2 linked regions of the Sphingobium yanoikuyae genome follow. The main gene of each other region encodes a partner of the protein of the gene in region 2 in a complex. Links are inferred from orthologs where the notes say so. Each region holds a gene or a part of one and is shown on either strand. Other genes may lie near its edges.

Region 1 (2,768 bases), 3.6 Mb from region 2 along the record:
CGGGGCTGACGAACTTGTGGATCGGCCCGCCATAGAGGGCGATTTCCTTGACCAGACGCGACGCGATCGGCTGCAATGAGACGTCAGCCATCAGAAAGACGGTTTCGACCCGGCTGTTGATCTGCTGGTTCATGCCCGCCATCTGATATTCATATTCGAAGTCGGCGACGGCGCGCAGGCCCCGGATGATGACGCTGGCCCCCTGCGATTCGGCAAAGTCCATCAACAGCGAGTTGAAGCCGGTGACGACGATTTCGGTGTCGATGTCCGCGCATTCGCGGCGAACCATGTCCAGCCGTTCCTCGTCGGCAAACATCGGCGACTTGCTGATGTTGGTGGTGACGCCGATCACCAGCTTGTCGACCAGCTTCGCGCCGCGGCGGATGATGTCCATATGGCCAAGGGTGATGGGATCGAAGGTGCCGGGATAGACACCGATACGCGACTTGCTCATGATCTAGCGGTCCCTCTCCACAATATAGTCGGCAATGGCGCGCAGCAAATCCGCCTCCGCGCCATGGCCGTGCAGGTGCGCCTTGGCCTGTTCAACGAGCAGGCGCCCCTGTTCCCGCGCCCGGTCTACCCCCAGGAGCGAGACGAAGGTTTCCTTACCGGCGGCGGCATCCTTGCCCAGCGCCTTGCCGGCGAGGGCCGCGTCGCCCTCCACATCGAGCAGGTCGTCGGCAATCTGGAAGGCGAGGCCGATGTCGCGGGCATAGCCATGCAGGCCGGTGCGCGCCTCGACCGGGATGCGCGCCATGATGGCGGCGGCATCGACGCAGAAGCCGATCAGCGCGCCGGTCTTGAGATTTTGCAGCCGGGTGACGGTGGCGAGATCGAAGCGGGTCTTTTCCGCCTCTAGGTCCATCATCTGCCCGCCCGCCATGCCGGCCGGGCCGCTGGCGACGGCCAGCGCCTTCACGAGGTCGATGCGGACGAAGGCATCGGGATGGGTCTGTTCGTCGGCGAGGATTTCGAAGGCGAGATCATGGAGGCAATCGCCGGCCAGGATCGCGGTCGCTTCGTCGAAGGCCTTGTGGACGGTCGGCTTGCCGCGCCGCATATCGTCATCGTCCATCGCCGGCAGATCGTCATGCACCAGCGAATAGACATGGATGCATTCGATCGCGAGGCCGACGCGCAGCGCGGATTCGCGGGAAATGTTGAACAGGTCGCAGGTCGCCTGCACCAGCAGCGGCCGCAGCCGCTTGCCACCCCCGATCGCGGCATGGCGCATCGCTTCATAGAGGCGATGGCGTGGATCGTCCGGGATCGCCAGCAGCGCGTCGAACGCCCGGTCGATATCGGCCGCGACCGTTGCCGCACGGGCGGCGACCAGCGCTCCTGCCGCGCTCCGTTCCATGCAGTGGGTCAATCCGCGCCGAACGGCTGGGCGCCGGTGATGGCGCCGCCGGCATCGACGGTCAGCTTGCTGATGCGCGCCTCGGCCGCCTGCAGCCGCTCGGTGCAGCGCTTGCGCAGTTCTTCGCCCTGGGCATAAAGCGAGATCGACTCATCGAGCGGAACATCGCCGCTTTCCAGCCGGCGGACGATCGATTCGAGTGCGCGCAGCGCATCCTCGAACGACAATTGGGACAGATCCTTTTGCGGGGTATTTTCCTCAGCCATGCGCCTGCATTGACCGCCCCTGTCCACGGGGTCAAGCGCGGATGACATGGCAGCAGACCCAAGGCCGCTCAATAGTGGGTCAATCCCGCCGCTGTCACGCAAACGTCATGACGTCGCTGCACAGGCGTGGCGGAATTCGGGCAGTTTTGCGTTGACGCACAATGTTGCAAGCGCACATAAAAGGATCGCTATGAAATATTATCTCCCCCTCATCGCCGTTGCCGGCCTGACCATGCTGTCGGCCTGCAACAAGAGTGACGAACCCGAAGTCGTCGGCGGCCCCGCCGATCCGATGGCTGCCCAGCTTGCCAACGCCGCGCCGGTCGAGCTGCCGCCGTCGGTCAAGGCCAACAAGCAGTTCCGCTGCAAGGACAACAGCCTGTTCTTCGTCGACTATATGAGCGACGACAAGAGCGCGATCCTGCGCACCGAAAAGAATGGCGCCCCCACCATGCTGAAGGCTGCCGAAGCCGGCCAGCCCTTCACCGCCGAAGGTGGTTATGAGGTCAAGGGTTCGGGCAACGACGTGACGATCACCGTCCCCGGCAAGTCGGCGCAGGCCTGCCACGTCTGATCGCAGCATTGCCTGAGTCTTTTTTCTGACAGGGGCCGGTTCTTCCCTAGGAACCGGCCCTTTTTTCATGCCCGACGCCTTTCCTGAACGGCAGATAACGTGCCGGTTCAGGATGTTGCCAGCCAGCCGGTGGCAGAACAGCCTCGTACCAGAGATAAACAGGTCGAGGAGATGACCCATGAACTTCAAGAAGAGCCTGATCGCCATGGCCCTGGCGACCGCAACCGTCGCCACCGCCGTTCCGGCGACCTCCTTCGCCCGCGGCCACGACCGTGGCTGGCACCGTGGCGACCGCCATTATGACCATGGTCGCTATTCCGACCGTCGCGGCTATCGCGGTGATTATCGCTGCCGCAAGTCGGGCGGCACCACCGGCCTGCTGCTGGGCGGCGTTGCCGGTGCCCTGCTGGGTCGCGCGGTCGACACCCGCGGCGATCGCACCACCGGCACCGTTGTCGGCGCCGGCGCCGGCGCCCTGGCCGGCCGCGCGATCGACCGCAACAGCAGCTGCTAAGCGACTTAAGGGCGGCGGCCATGACTTGGCCGCCGCCTCCCCATTGTGAAT
Region 2 (12,031 bases):
TGCCTGCAACGCCTCGACCACGGTGGCGGTGCGGCTTGGTGCGCTGGAGGATGTCGAACGGTCCGAGGGGGAGGAGATCGGCCTGCGCGTCTTCATCGGCCAGCGCTCGGCCAGCATTTCCGCGTCGGACATGAACCCGGCGACGCTCGCCACGCTGATCGATCGCAGCATCGCCATGGCGCGCGAAGCGCCGGAAGATCCCTATGCCGGCCTGGCGCCGGAGGATCGCCTGCTCAGGAAGCGCGCGCCCTCGCTCGACCTGGTCGACGAGGAAGAGCCTGAACCCGCCGCGCTGCGCGAACGCGCGCTGATCGCGGAAGAAGCGGCGCGCAGCATCCCCGGCATCACCAACAGCGAAGGCGGCGGCGCCGCCAGCGGCCGCAGCCAGGTCGCGCTTGCCACCAGCCATGGCTTTGCCGGCGCCTATGCCGCGACCAATCATTCGACCTGGGCCAGCGTGCTCGCGGGCAGCGGCGCCGACATGCAGCGCGACCATGCCAGCCATGCCAGCCGCCATCTCAAGGATCTGGACGATGCCGAAGCGGTCGGCATACGCGCCGGCCAGCGCGCGGTCGCCCGACTCAATCCGGGCAAGGTGGAAAGCGGCGTCATGCCGGTCATCTTCGATCCGCGCATCGGCTCCAGCCTGGTCGGTCATCTGATCGGCGGCATGGTCGGCCCGGCGATCGCCCGCCGCTCCAGCTTCCTGCTGGACTCGCTGGGCGAAACATTGTTCGACAGCAAGATCACGGTCATCGATGATCCGCTGCTGCTGCGCGGCCTGCGCTCGCGCCCGTTTGACGGCGAAGGGCTGCCGGTCGAGCGCCGCGCGCTGATCGAGGATGGCGTGCTGACCGGCTGGCTGATGGACAGCGCCTCGGCCCGCCAGCTTGGCCTGGAACCCACCGGCCATGCCAGCCGGGGCGGCGCCGGTGCGCCGGGCGCGGGCATCACCAATGTCCATATGGAAGCGGGCAGCCTGTCGGTCGGCGAACTGATGGCCGATGTGAAGCGCGGCATCTATGTCACCGAACTGATCGGCATGGGCGTCAATGGCGTCACCGGCGACTATAGCCGCGGCGCCGCCGGCTTCCTGATCGAAAATGGCGCGGTCGGCCCGGCCGTGTCCGAAATCACCATCGCCGGCAATCTGAAGGACATGTTCCGCACCCTTGTGCCGGCCAATGACCTGATGTTCCGCTATGCCATGAACGTGCCGACCCTGCGCGTCGACGGGATGACCGTTGCCGGCGGCTGAGCCTCTGTTGCCGGCCGTCGTCGCGGCGGTCACCGATGCGGCCGATCGCGCGCTGGCGCTATGGGCCGATGGCGAAACGCGCGTGCGCCAGTGGGAAAAGGTGCCCGGCCATCCGGTCTGCGAGGCGGACCTGGAAATCGACGTCATGCTGCGCGAACGGCTGGCGGCGATCGATCCGCAGGCCGGCTGGCTGTCGGAGGAGACAGCCGATACCGTGCATCGCCTGGGCGTATCGCGTGTCTGGGTGGTCGATCCGATCGACGGCACCCGCGACTATCTGCGCGGCCGGCCCGGCTGGGCGGTCTCCGTCGCCCTGGTCGAGGATGGCGCGGTCAGGCTCGGCATTCTAGCGGCGCCCGCGCGCAAGGAATTGTGGATTGCGCAGGCCGGGCAGGGGGCGACCCGCAATGGCGTGCCGCTCCATGCCGGCAATCGCACCATGTTGCCTGGCGCCCGCGTGCCCGCCGATCAGCTGCCGCGCGCCGACCGCGATCTCGTCACCGTGGACAAGCCCAACAGCATCGCGCTGCGCATGGCGATGGTCGCCGCCGATGAGGCCGATCTGGTCGCCACCGTGCGCTGGGGCAATGAATGGGATGTCGCCGCCTCCGCCCTGATCGCGCAGGAGGCCGGCGCCATCGTCACCGACGCGCTGGGCGATCCGCTCGCCTTCAACCGGCCCCAGCCGGTCGCCTTCGGCCTGCTCTGCGCGGCGCCGGGCATCCATGCGGCCGCCGCCGCCCGCCTCGCGCCGCGCGCGAAGGAAATATTGGGCAAGGCCTGATCAGCCGCCGGTGCAGGCCTTCACCGTCTGGGCGGGCAGCACCTCTTTCAGTCTAGCCCGCACGACATCGGCCCAGATGCGGTAACCGGCCGGGTTCATATGCACCTTGTCTGCCTGATAATTGTCGCCCAGCTTGCCGTCCTTCAGCAGTGGCGTGGTGATGTCGGCATAATGGACATTCTGCATGTGCGGGATCAGCCGCCGGGTCGCATCATTATAGATTTGCTGCTGCGGAAAGATCGCCCAGCGCCCCGGACTGGGCTTCACCGACAGGATGATGACCGGCACATTGCCCAGCATGTCGCTGCGCATCTCCAGGAAGCGGGCCATATCGTGGAAGATCGGCCGTAGCTGTCGCCCGCCCGCCAGATCATTCTCGCCGGCATAGAGGATGATCGCCGCCGGTTTTGGCGTTCCCGGCTCGATATTGGCGAAACGCGGCAATATCTCGTTGAAGGTGGCGCTGTTGATGCCGCGATTATGCGCGACCCAGGGCGCCATATCCTGCTCCAGGCTGGTCCAGCGCTTGATCGACGAACTGCCCACGAACCACAGGGCGCATGGCCCTTCGCGCCCCTGCCCGTCCGGCAGGGTCTGGCTGGCATCGCGATAATGGGTGAAGGCGAACCAGCCCCCGACGATCACGCAAAAAATCGACAGGGCCAGCAGACGCTTGCCCAAAGCTGTATCCAGTCTCTGCAAGATGATGGCGACCCTCCTGCTAATGGCCGAAGTCTAAACGATATTTTCCTTAAGAAAAGATGGCTGCGACGGAATGATGCCATTGCGGATTTTAAGAGCTTGGCAATATTGTGACGCTATCGTTTCGATGGCAAATTTTGCGAGCATATCGTGACCAAGAACCCGTCGATCGACCTGCTGAAAGGCTTGCTGATCCTGCTCGTCATGGGCGGGCACGCGATGGAATTGACGCATCAGCAGCATGTCCTGCTGTGGATCGGCTCGGGTTTCCGCATGCCGCTGATGATCGGCATTTCCGGCTATCTGCTCAACGTCACGCGCACCCGCTCCATGCCGACGGGCGAGATGTTCAGCCGCTATGGCCGGCGCATGCTGCTGCCCTGGGCGGTGGCGATGCTCGTCTACTGGCTCGCCAGTGGCGGCCTGCTTTCCTGGCAGACCCCGCTCGACCTGCTGCTGCGTCCGCCCTTCCATCTCTGGTATGTGCCGGCGCTGTTCCTGTTGATCCTGGTGACCCGGTTGCTACCACTTTCACCGCTTGTGCTGCTGGCGATCGGCACGCCCGTCAGCCTGGCCACCATGTATAGTTTCGGCCTCGACCATGGTGCAGTGGGCGGCAGCCTGTTGTCGCCCGACAGCCGTTTCCTGCGCTACCCCGTCTATTTCTTCTTCGGCATGCTGATGGCCGAACGGGGCATGCCCAAACGCTATCTGTGGCCCGTGCTGCTGGTCGGGGCGCTGGGGCTGTTCTGGTGGTCGGATCTTTATGGCACCGGCAATGCGCTTGCCTTCGTGCCCGCCCGCTTGCTCATGTGTCTGGCGCTGATTGCGCTGCTGCCCAGCATCTCGGCGGTGCGCCTGCATTTCGGCCCGATCAACAGGATCGGGCGCGAAAGCCTGTTCTTCTATCTCTGGCATCCGCTGGTGATGGGGCTGGTGGCGATGCTCGACCCGCATGGCGCCGTCATCCTCGCTGGTGCGGTGCTGCTGCTCTACATCGCCAGCGCGCTTGCGGGGCAGGGGCGATTGCCGCCCCTGTTGCTGGGCGCAGTGCCGCAACGCAGGCCGGCCCCGGTCGCCATGCAACCGGAACCGGTCACGGCTTAGATCTTGCCATATTTCGCTTCGAAGCCGGCAATGTCGCCGGCGGCGAGATATTTGGCCTGGTCGATCCACTGGTCGCGGACCGGCCGCCCCTTGAAATTGCCCAGCTTCGCGTCGATCGCGGCGATGTCGCTGTCGCTCCAGCCGGCGATCTGGGCATAGCGGGTAACGCCCAACTCGGTCAGCAATGCGCCCAGCTTGGGGCCAACGCCCTTCAGCTTCAGCAGGTCGTCGGCGCCATCGGCCGGTGCCGCGACGGCAGGCGATGACGGGATCGGCGCCGGCGTCGGTTCGATCACAGGCGCGGGCGCAGGCGCTTCCTCGACCACCGGCTCGACCGCGACCGGCTCGGCGACCACGGGCTCGGCGACCGGCACCGGATCGGGCGTCGCCACCAGCGGCGCGACGACCGGCTCGGCAATCGGCTCGGCGGCGACGGGCGGCGCCACCGGGGCGGGGTCTTCCGCCACGGCCGACTTGCCCTTGCCCGACAGCAGGAACACCAGGCCGATCACGACCAGCAGCGCGATCAGCAGCCACAGGCCATAGTCCATGAAGAATTCCTGCATCGCCCTTTGCCTCCCGGAATGGATATGTCGCCCTATTTAAGGACGCTTGGCGGCGCGGGACAAGGGGGACATGTCCCGATCCCGCGCCGGTTTGGCCCTTATTGCGCCTCGCGGGCGACCTCGCGCCAGCCAATGTCGCGGCGGCAGAAGCCGGTCGGGAAGTCGATCGCGTCGACCGCGGCATAGGCGGCGGCCTGCGCCGCGCCCACCGTATCGCCGGTCGCGGTGACGTTCAGCACGCGCCCGCCATTGGCGACGATCGCACCATCCTTCTCCGCCGTACCGGCATGGAAGACGCGGGCGCCCTGTGCCTCGGCTGCGTCGATCCCCGTGATCGCGCCGCCCTTTTCCGGCGTGCCGGGATAGCCATTGGCCGCCATCACGATGGTCAGCGCGGTGCGATCGGCCAGCGCGACCGGCCCCTGCTCGGCCAGCCTGCCTTCGGCCACCGCCAGCAGCAGTTCGACCAGGTCGCCGTCGAAACGCATCATCAGCACCTGGCATTCGGGGTCGCCGAACCGGGCATTATATTCGATCAGCTTGGGGCCTTCCTCGGTCAGCATCAGCCCGGCATAGAGCACGCCGGAATAGGGCATGCCCTCGGCCGCCAGCGTCTCGACCGTCGGCTTGATGATCCGCTCGATCACCTGTGCTTCCAGTTCGGGCGTCAGCACGCGGGCCGGGCTGTAGGCACCCATGCCGCCGGTGTTTGGGCCGGTGTCGCCGTCGCCGACGCGCTTGTGATCCTGGGCCGAACCGAAGGGCAGGATCGCGCTGCCGTCGGTCAGGGCAAAGAAGCTGGCTTCCTCGCCCGTCATGAACTCTTCCAGCACCACTTCCTCGCCGGCCTTGCCGAACGCGCCGGAGAACATGGTGTCGAGTGCGTCGAGCGCTTCCTGCCGGGTTTCGGCGATGATCACGCCCTTGCCGGCGGCCAGGCCATCGGCCTTGATCACCACCGGCAGGGTGAAATCGTCGAGCGCGGCGATCGCGCCATCCTTGCTGGTGACACGGATGTAGCCGGCGGTCGGGATGTTGGCGCGCTGGCACAGATCCTTGGTGAAGCCCTTGGAGCCTTCCAGCTGCGCCGGCTTCTTGTCGGGACCGAACACGGCGACGCCCATGGTGCGGAGGTTATCGGCCAGGCCGTCGACCAGCGGCGCTTCCGGCCCGATCACCACCAGCGCGATCGAATGGCGGGTGCAGAAATCCAGCACCGCGCGATGATCCGTCGCGTCGAGGTCGACCAGCGTGGCATGCTGGGCTATGCCGGGGTTGCCAGGCGCCGCATAAAGCGTCGAGAGGCGTGGCGATTGTGCCAGCTTCCACGCCAGCGCATGTTCGCGGCCGCCGCCGCCAAGCAGAAGGATGTTCATCTCGGCCATGTCCCCGGAATTTGATGCCTATGACAGTTCGGGCCGCCTGTTAGCCGAGGAAAGGGCGGGGGACAACGCGCCGCCGCTCAGTGTCAGCGAATTGTCGGGCCTGCTGAAGCGCACGGTGGAGGATCGCTTCGGCCATGTCCGCCTGCGCGGCGAGATTTCCGGCTTCAAGCGCGCGGCTTCGGGCCATCTCTATCTGGCGCTCAAGGACGACAATGCCGTGCTCGACGGGGTGATGTGGAAGGGCGGGGCGCAACGGCTCGCCTTCCAGCCGCAGGACGGGGTGGAGGTGATCGCCACCGGCAAGCTCACCACCTATCCTGGCCGCTCCAAATATCAGATCGTGATCGACCGGATGGAGTTGGCGGGCGAGGGCGCGCTGATGGCGCTGCTCGAAAAGCTCAAGGCCAAGCTCGCGGCCGAAGGGCTGTTCAACCGCGACCGCAAGCGCCGCCTGCCCTTCCTGCCGCGCACCATCGGCGTCGTTACCTCGCCCACCGGCGCGGTGATCCGCGACATTCTCCACCGCCTGGCGGATCGCTGCCCGACCCAGGTGCTGCTCTGGCCGGTACTGGTCCAGGGGCAGGGCGCGGCCGAACAGATTGCCCGCGCCGTGCGCGGCTTTTCCGCCATGGACGGCAGCGGCCCGCTGCCCCGGCCCGACCTCGTCATCGTTGCGCGCGGCGGCGGCTCGATCGAGGATCTGTGGAGCTTCAACGAGGAAATCGTTGTCCGCGCTGTCGCCGAATGCTCGATCCCGACCATTTCGGCGGTCGGGCATGAAACCGACACGACCTTGTGCGACTATGCCGCCGACATGCGTGCGCCCACACCGACCGCTGCCGCCGAAATGGCGGTGCCGGTCCGCGCCGAACTGCTGGCGATGCTGGGTGAAATGGGCCTGCGCTCCGGCCGGGCGGTGCGGCGCGGGGCGATGCAGGCGCGCGAACGGCTGGAGATGCAGGCGCGGCTGATGCCGACGCCCGACACCCTGCTCGCGCCGCAGCGGCAGCGGCTCGACCTTCTGTCCGACGGTCTCAACAGCGGCCTGCGCCACCGTCTGGCCGACGCCCGCGCCCATCTGGGCCAGGTCAGTGGCGCGCTGCGCCCGGCCTTGCTGCGCCAATATGTCAGCCGCGCGGCGGAGCGGGTCGACCGGTTGCGGCTGCGCCCCGACTATCTGACCCGCGTCTATCGCGACCGGGCGACCGCCTTCGATCGCCTCTCGCGCCTCTTCACCTCGGTCAATCCCGATCTGCCGTTGCAGCGCGGCTTTGCTCGGGTGATGGCGGGCGACCGGCTGGTCCGTTCGGTCACCGATGCGCAGGCCGCAGGTCAGGTCAGCCTGCACTTCGCCGATGGCGCCGTGGCCGCCGCGATCGACACCGCCGCACCTCTTGAGCCGGCCCCCGCGCCCGCTATATCCGCCCCATCCCGTCCCGCGCGCAAGCCGCGCGACACCGTTGAAGGTGGCCAGCAGGATCTCTTCTCCTGATGCGCCGCAGAAAGGCCTGATCCATGCTGATGTCCAACCGCGACCGCCCGGCCCGGCTGCATTATATGCCCTACAGCTTCCGCGTGCTGCAGGCCGGCGACCATGTGCTGTGCGCCATATCCGGCCAGCGCATCCCGCTGGAGGATCTGCGCTACTGGTCGATCGCCCGGCAGGAACCCTATGCCAGCGCCGCTTTGTCGGTCGAGGCGGAACTGAAGGCACGCGCCGCCGGATGACCCGCCGGCTCGCCGCTTTGCTGGTCCTCACCGCGCTGCCGCTTGCCCCGGCGATACTGCGCGCAGCGCCGGCTATGGTGGCTGGACCCGATTTCATCCTGTCCGGCCCGGCGATCCAGGGCGGCACTTTGCTCGGCACCGCGCCGGCCGGCACGGTCGCGCTGCATTTCGGCGACCAACTGGTGCCGGTCGATGCCGATGGCCGCTTCCTGATCGCCTTCGATCGGGATGCGCCGCCACCGGCCAGGCTCAGCGCACGGCTGTCGAATGGTCGGGTCATCGATCGCGCGCTGACCGTCGCGCCGCGCGAATGGCGGCTGGAACGGATCAACGCGCCGCTGCGGCCGACCAAAAGCAGCGAGGCCTTCCTTGCCCTGCGCAAGCCCGAACTGGAGCAGATCGCAGCCGCGCGCGACAAGGTGACGGACGCGCAGGGCTGGCGCCAGACTTTCATCTGGCCGCGCCTGGGTCGGATTTCCGGCCTGTTCGGGTCGCAGCGCATCTATCAGGGGCAGCCGGGCGCCTATCATGGCGGCGTCGATGTCGCGGGCGCGACTGGCGAGCCGGTGGTGGCGCCGGCGGACGGGGTGGTGATCCTGGCCGCCGATCACCCCTTCACGCTGGAGGGCAATCTGCTGATGATCGACCATGGCCATGGCCTCAACAGCGCCTTCCTGCATCTGTCGCGGATCGACGTGAAGCCCGGCGACCATGTGGCACAGGGGCAACGCATCGGCGCGATCGGCGCCACCGGTCGCGCCACCGGCCCCCATCTTCACTGGGGCATGAAATGGAACGATGCGCGCATCGACCCGCTGCTGCTCGCCGGGCCGATGCCGCAACCGCGATAGGGATCAGCCGACGCGCTTCACCCGCACGGCGCGTCCGCCCTCGACCTTGCCCAGGAAGCTGCCGATGGCGCCGCGCTTGATCTCGATCATGTTGCCCGGCTTTGGATCACGACCGGTAACGGCTTCGGTGGTCATCCACTGCGCGCCATCCTCCAGGGTGATCAGCCACTTGCCATAGCCCATGCTCTTCACCGCTGAAATCTTCGCTTCGATCTGCGACAGACCTTCGGCTTCGGGCGATTCTGCCTTGTCATCATCGCCGCCTAGGAACGGCAATTTGGGGAAGGAGAAGCCGAACAGGGTCCGCCGGGTCTTGGTGAGCTCGCTCTTGTCGAGCACGACCACTTCGTCGCGCTGCGCCGCGCCGTCCATCGCGGCAACCTGCCGATCGAAACAGGCCAGGCGGGTCTTGTCGTCCGGGATTTCACGACATTTCAAAAGGTCCGTGAAAATTTCGGGCTTGGGCTGCTGGCGGGGTGCGGCGATGCTTTGGGTTGTCGCCAGGCAAAGGGAAAGGGTCAGAAATAGGCTTGAAATGGCCTTGGTGCGCATGATTCTTTCTCGCTCGCCGGATGAGGGCCGCAGCATGCACCGGCCTGAAAGAAGGTCAAGGGCGGCCGGGCTGGTGCAGCGCAGATGGGTGCAAGGTCATATTATGATCGCTGATTTGCTCGCAAATGCAGCATTGCTGCAATCATTTCAATCGTCGTGAAATTATCTTGCTTATCAGGTGTAAAATTGCGGTTGTTACGCCTTGTTGCATTTTTGATACAGCCCTGTCCAAAAGCGGCAAACTACGATTTCCCGCGCTTTACAGCAGCTTTCCCACCGCGCAGGTTCCGCCAATCCGTACGGGGGGATCGCTGTCGGGCACCTTATCCCCTTGTAGGTACACATGAAGGCAGGTGACTGCCCAACTCCAGAGCAAGGGACTGGAAACGTGAAGACATTTTCGAAGAGGGCACTGCTGCGTGCCAGCGCCGCTCCGGCGATCCTCGGTGCGTCGCTGATCGCGACGGCCGCGTTCGCGCAGGATGCGCCGCAGGCCGCCGATGCGGAAGCCGCCGACACCATCATCGTCACCGGCTCGCTGATCAAGAATCCGAACCTGGCCCAGTCGACCCCGGTCCTGGCCACCACGTCGGACGAAATCGACCTGCGCCAGAGCAACAACGCGGAACAGCTGCTCCGTGAAATTCCGGGTGTCGTTCCCAGCATCGGTTCGGCCGTGAACAACGGCAACGGCGGTGCATCGACCCTGAACCTTCGTGGTCTGGGTTCGAACCGCAACCTGGTTCTGGTCGATGGCCGTCGCATGGTGCCTTATGGCCTGGGCGGCGTTTTCGATCTTAACAACATTCCGCTGGCCCTGGTCGAGCGCGTCGACGTGCTGACCGGTGGTGCATCGACCACCTATGGCGCCGACGCCATCGCCGGCGTGGCCAACTTCATCCTGAAGAAGGACTTCTCGGGCTTCGAAGCCAATCTGTCGGAACAGCTGACCGACGATGGCGACGGCAACACCTTCCGCGCCGACGTCACCATGGGCGCGAACTTCGATGACGGCCGCGGTAACGCCGTGTTCAGCATCGGTTATCAGGAAGTCGACCCCGTCTATCAGGGCGCGCGTTCCTTCTCGAGCACCTATCTGGAATCCTATCTGGCCGAATGTACTTCGTGCCAGGGTTCGGGCACGTCCACGCCGACCCGCATGTCGCTGCCGGGTGTCGGTACGCGTCAGATCAGCGCCGACGGCAATTCGCTGGTTCCGACCTACCAGACCTATAACTTCAACCCGTACAACATCTTCCAGACGCCGTTTAAGCGTTTCAACATGTTCGGTTCGGCCAATTACGAGATCAGCGACTCGGTCAAGGCCTATACCCGTGGCATGTTCTCGAAGAACACGGTCAACACGATCATCGCGCCGTCGGGTGCCTTCGCCCTTTCGGTCGTGATCCCCTACAGCAACCCCTATCTGACCGATGGCATCCGCAACCAGTTCTGTAACGCGAATGGTCTGACCACCGCACAGTGCTCGGCCGCTGCTGCTGCCACCGATCCGACCAGCGCCGACTACCGCACCTTCAACACCACGATCTCGCGTCGTGCGGTCGAAGCCGGTCCGCGTATCTCGGAATTCAAGACCACCTTCTTCGACTATGCACTGGGCTTCCAGGGCGACATCGGCTCGCACCTGAGCTGGGACGTCGGCGGTTCCTATGGTGAATCGGAGCAGGTTCAGACGCAGAAGGGCTACACGCTCAACTCGCGCTTCCGTAATGCGTTGCTGGCAACCAACACCACGACCTGCCTTGACGGTTCGGAAACTTGTGTTCCCGTCAACATCTTCGGCCCGACCGGCTCGATCACCCAGGACATGGTCGACTATCTGAGCGCGAACAGCCAGATCACGACCAAGACCACCCTGGCCCAGGCGCACGCCACCCTGAGCGGTGACTTCGGCGTGACCTCGCCGCTGGCATCGAACCCGATCGGCTTCGCCGTCGGTGGTGAATATCGCAAGTACACCGCGTCGATCGAATCCGATCTGCTGTCGCAGGCGAACGATCTGGGCGGCGCTGGTGGTGCCCAGCCGAACGTGAACGGCGGCTTCGACGTCTATGAAGCCTATGGCGAACTGATCGCTCCGCTGATCGAGGACCGTCCCTTCGCGAAGCTGCTGTCGGTTGGCGCTGGCGTTCGTTATTCGAGCTATTCGGTCGATGCGCCGACCAGCCCGAGCTACGACACCTGGACCTACAAGTTCGAAGGCAGCTGGGCTCCGGTCGCTGACCTGAAGTTCCGCGGCAACTACTCGCGCGCCGTTCGTGCGCCGAACGTTTCGGAACTGTTCACGCCGGTGACCGTCGGTCTGACCAACCTCGGCACCGATCCCTGCGCCGGCAGCGCTCCGCTCGCCAATGCCAACCTGGCTGCGGTGTGTCTCGCTCAGGGCGCGCCCGCTTCGACGATCGGCTTCATTGATCAGCCTTCGGCGGCGCAGGCGAATGCCAGCAACGGCGGCAACCTGAACATCAAGCCGGAAACCTCGGACAGCTGGGGCGTCGGTGCGACCTTCACGCCGACCTTCCTGCCGGGCTTCAACGCCACGATCGACTATTATAACATCAAGGTGAAGAACGCGATCACCAGCCCGACCCCGGGCGATGCGATCGCAGCCTGCTTCGACAATCTGACCGCAGACAGCGCCTCCAAGCCTGCCTGTACCTCGATCGGTCGTTCGGAAGATGGCAGCCTCAATGGTACGGCCACCGGTCTCTACCTGCCGCTGTCGAATACGGGCCGTTTGAAGACCGACGGTATCGACCTCTCGCTGAACTATAAGCATGAGTTCGACTTCGCGACGCTGACCCTGGGCTTCAACGGCAACTGGACCAACAGCTCGAAGTTCCAGGCGCTCCCGACCTCGCTGAACCGCGATTGCGTCGGTTACTACTCGGTCAACTGTGCTTCGATCCAGCCGAAGTTCCAGTGGTCGCAGCGCACCACCTTCACCTTCGGTGATGTCGATCTGTCGCTCCTGTGGCGCCATATCAACAAGGTCAAGTATGAGCCCGCTCAGCTGCAGGCTGATATGGACGCCGCTGAGGCGCTCAATCGCGACGAAGACGGCAATCTTCTGCCGG

What was found.
Region 1: the proteins of xseA (region 2) and U0025_RS03230 are in contact, whole or in part, in a cryo-EM structure (PDB 8TXR), measured with the Escherichia coli proteins. The link is inferred for Sphingobium yanoikuyae from one-to-one orthologs.

What each region holds. Positions count from the first base shown.
Region 1 is NZ_CP139979.1:693,946-696,713, reverse strand. It holds U0025_RS03230 (exodeoxyribonuclease VII small subunit), read right to left. Parts: upstream 1,630-2,768; coding sequence 1,372-1,629; downstream 1-1,371. Other genes in the region: U0025_RS03220 (glycine zipper 2TM domain-containing protein), read left to right, coding at 2,382-2,717; U0025_RS03225 (hypothetical protein), read left to right, coding at 1,820-2,203; U0025_RS03235 (polyprenyl synthetase family protein), read right to left, coding at 458-1,363; coaD (pantetheine-phosphate adenylyltransferase), read right to left, coding at 1-454. UniProt on the Escherichia coli protein: Bidirectionally degrades single-stranded DNA into large acid-insoluble oligonucleotides, which are then degraded further into small acid-soluble oligonucleotides.
Region 2 is NZ_CP139979.1:4,330,637-4,342,667, forward strand. The notes cover bases 5,081-8,047. They hold xseA (exodeoxyribonuclease VII large subunit), read left to right. Parts: upstream 5,081-5,800; coding sequence 5,801-7,294; downstream 7,295-8,047. Other genes in these bases: purD (phosphoribosylamine--glycine ligase), read right to left, coding at 5,081-5,793; U0025_RS20135 (DUF2093 domain-containing protein), read left to right, coding at 7,318-7,530; U0025_RS20140 (M23 family metallopeptidase), read left to right, coding at 7,527-8,047. In the rest of the region: U0025_RS20100 (TldD/PmbA family protein), read left to right, coding at 1-1,258; U0025_RS20105 (3'(2'),5'-bisphosphate nucleotidase CysQ), read left to right, coding at 1,245-2,042; U0025_RS20110 (GDSL-type esterase/lipase family protein), read right to left, coding at 2,043-2,723; U0025_RS20115 (acyltransferase family protein), read left to right, coding at 2,895-3,851; U0025_RS20120 (hypothetical protein), read right to left, coding at 3,848-4,417; more of purD, read right to left, coding at 4,516-5,080; more of U0025_RS20140, read left to right, coding at 8,048-8,381; U0025_RS20145 (hypothetical protein), read right to left, coding at 8,385-8,933; U0025_RS20150 (TonB-dependent receptor domain-containing protein), read left to right, coding at 9,322-12,031. UniProt on the Escherichia coli protein: Bidirectionally degrades single-stranded DNA into large acid-insoluble oligonucleotides, which are then degraded further into small acid-soluble oligonucleotides.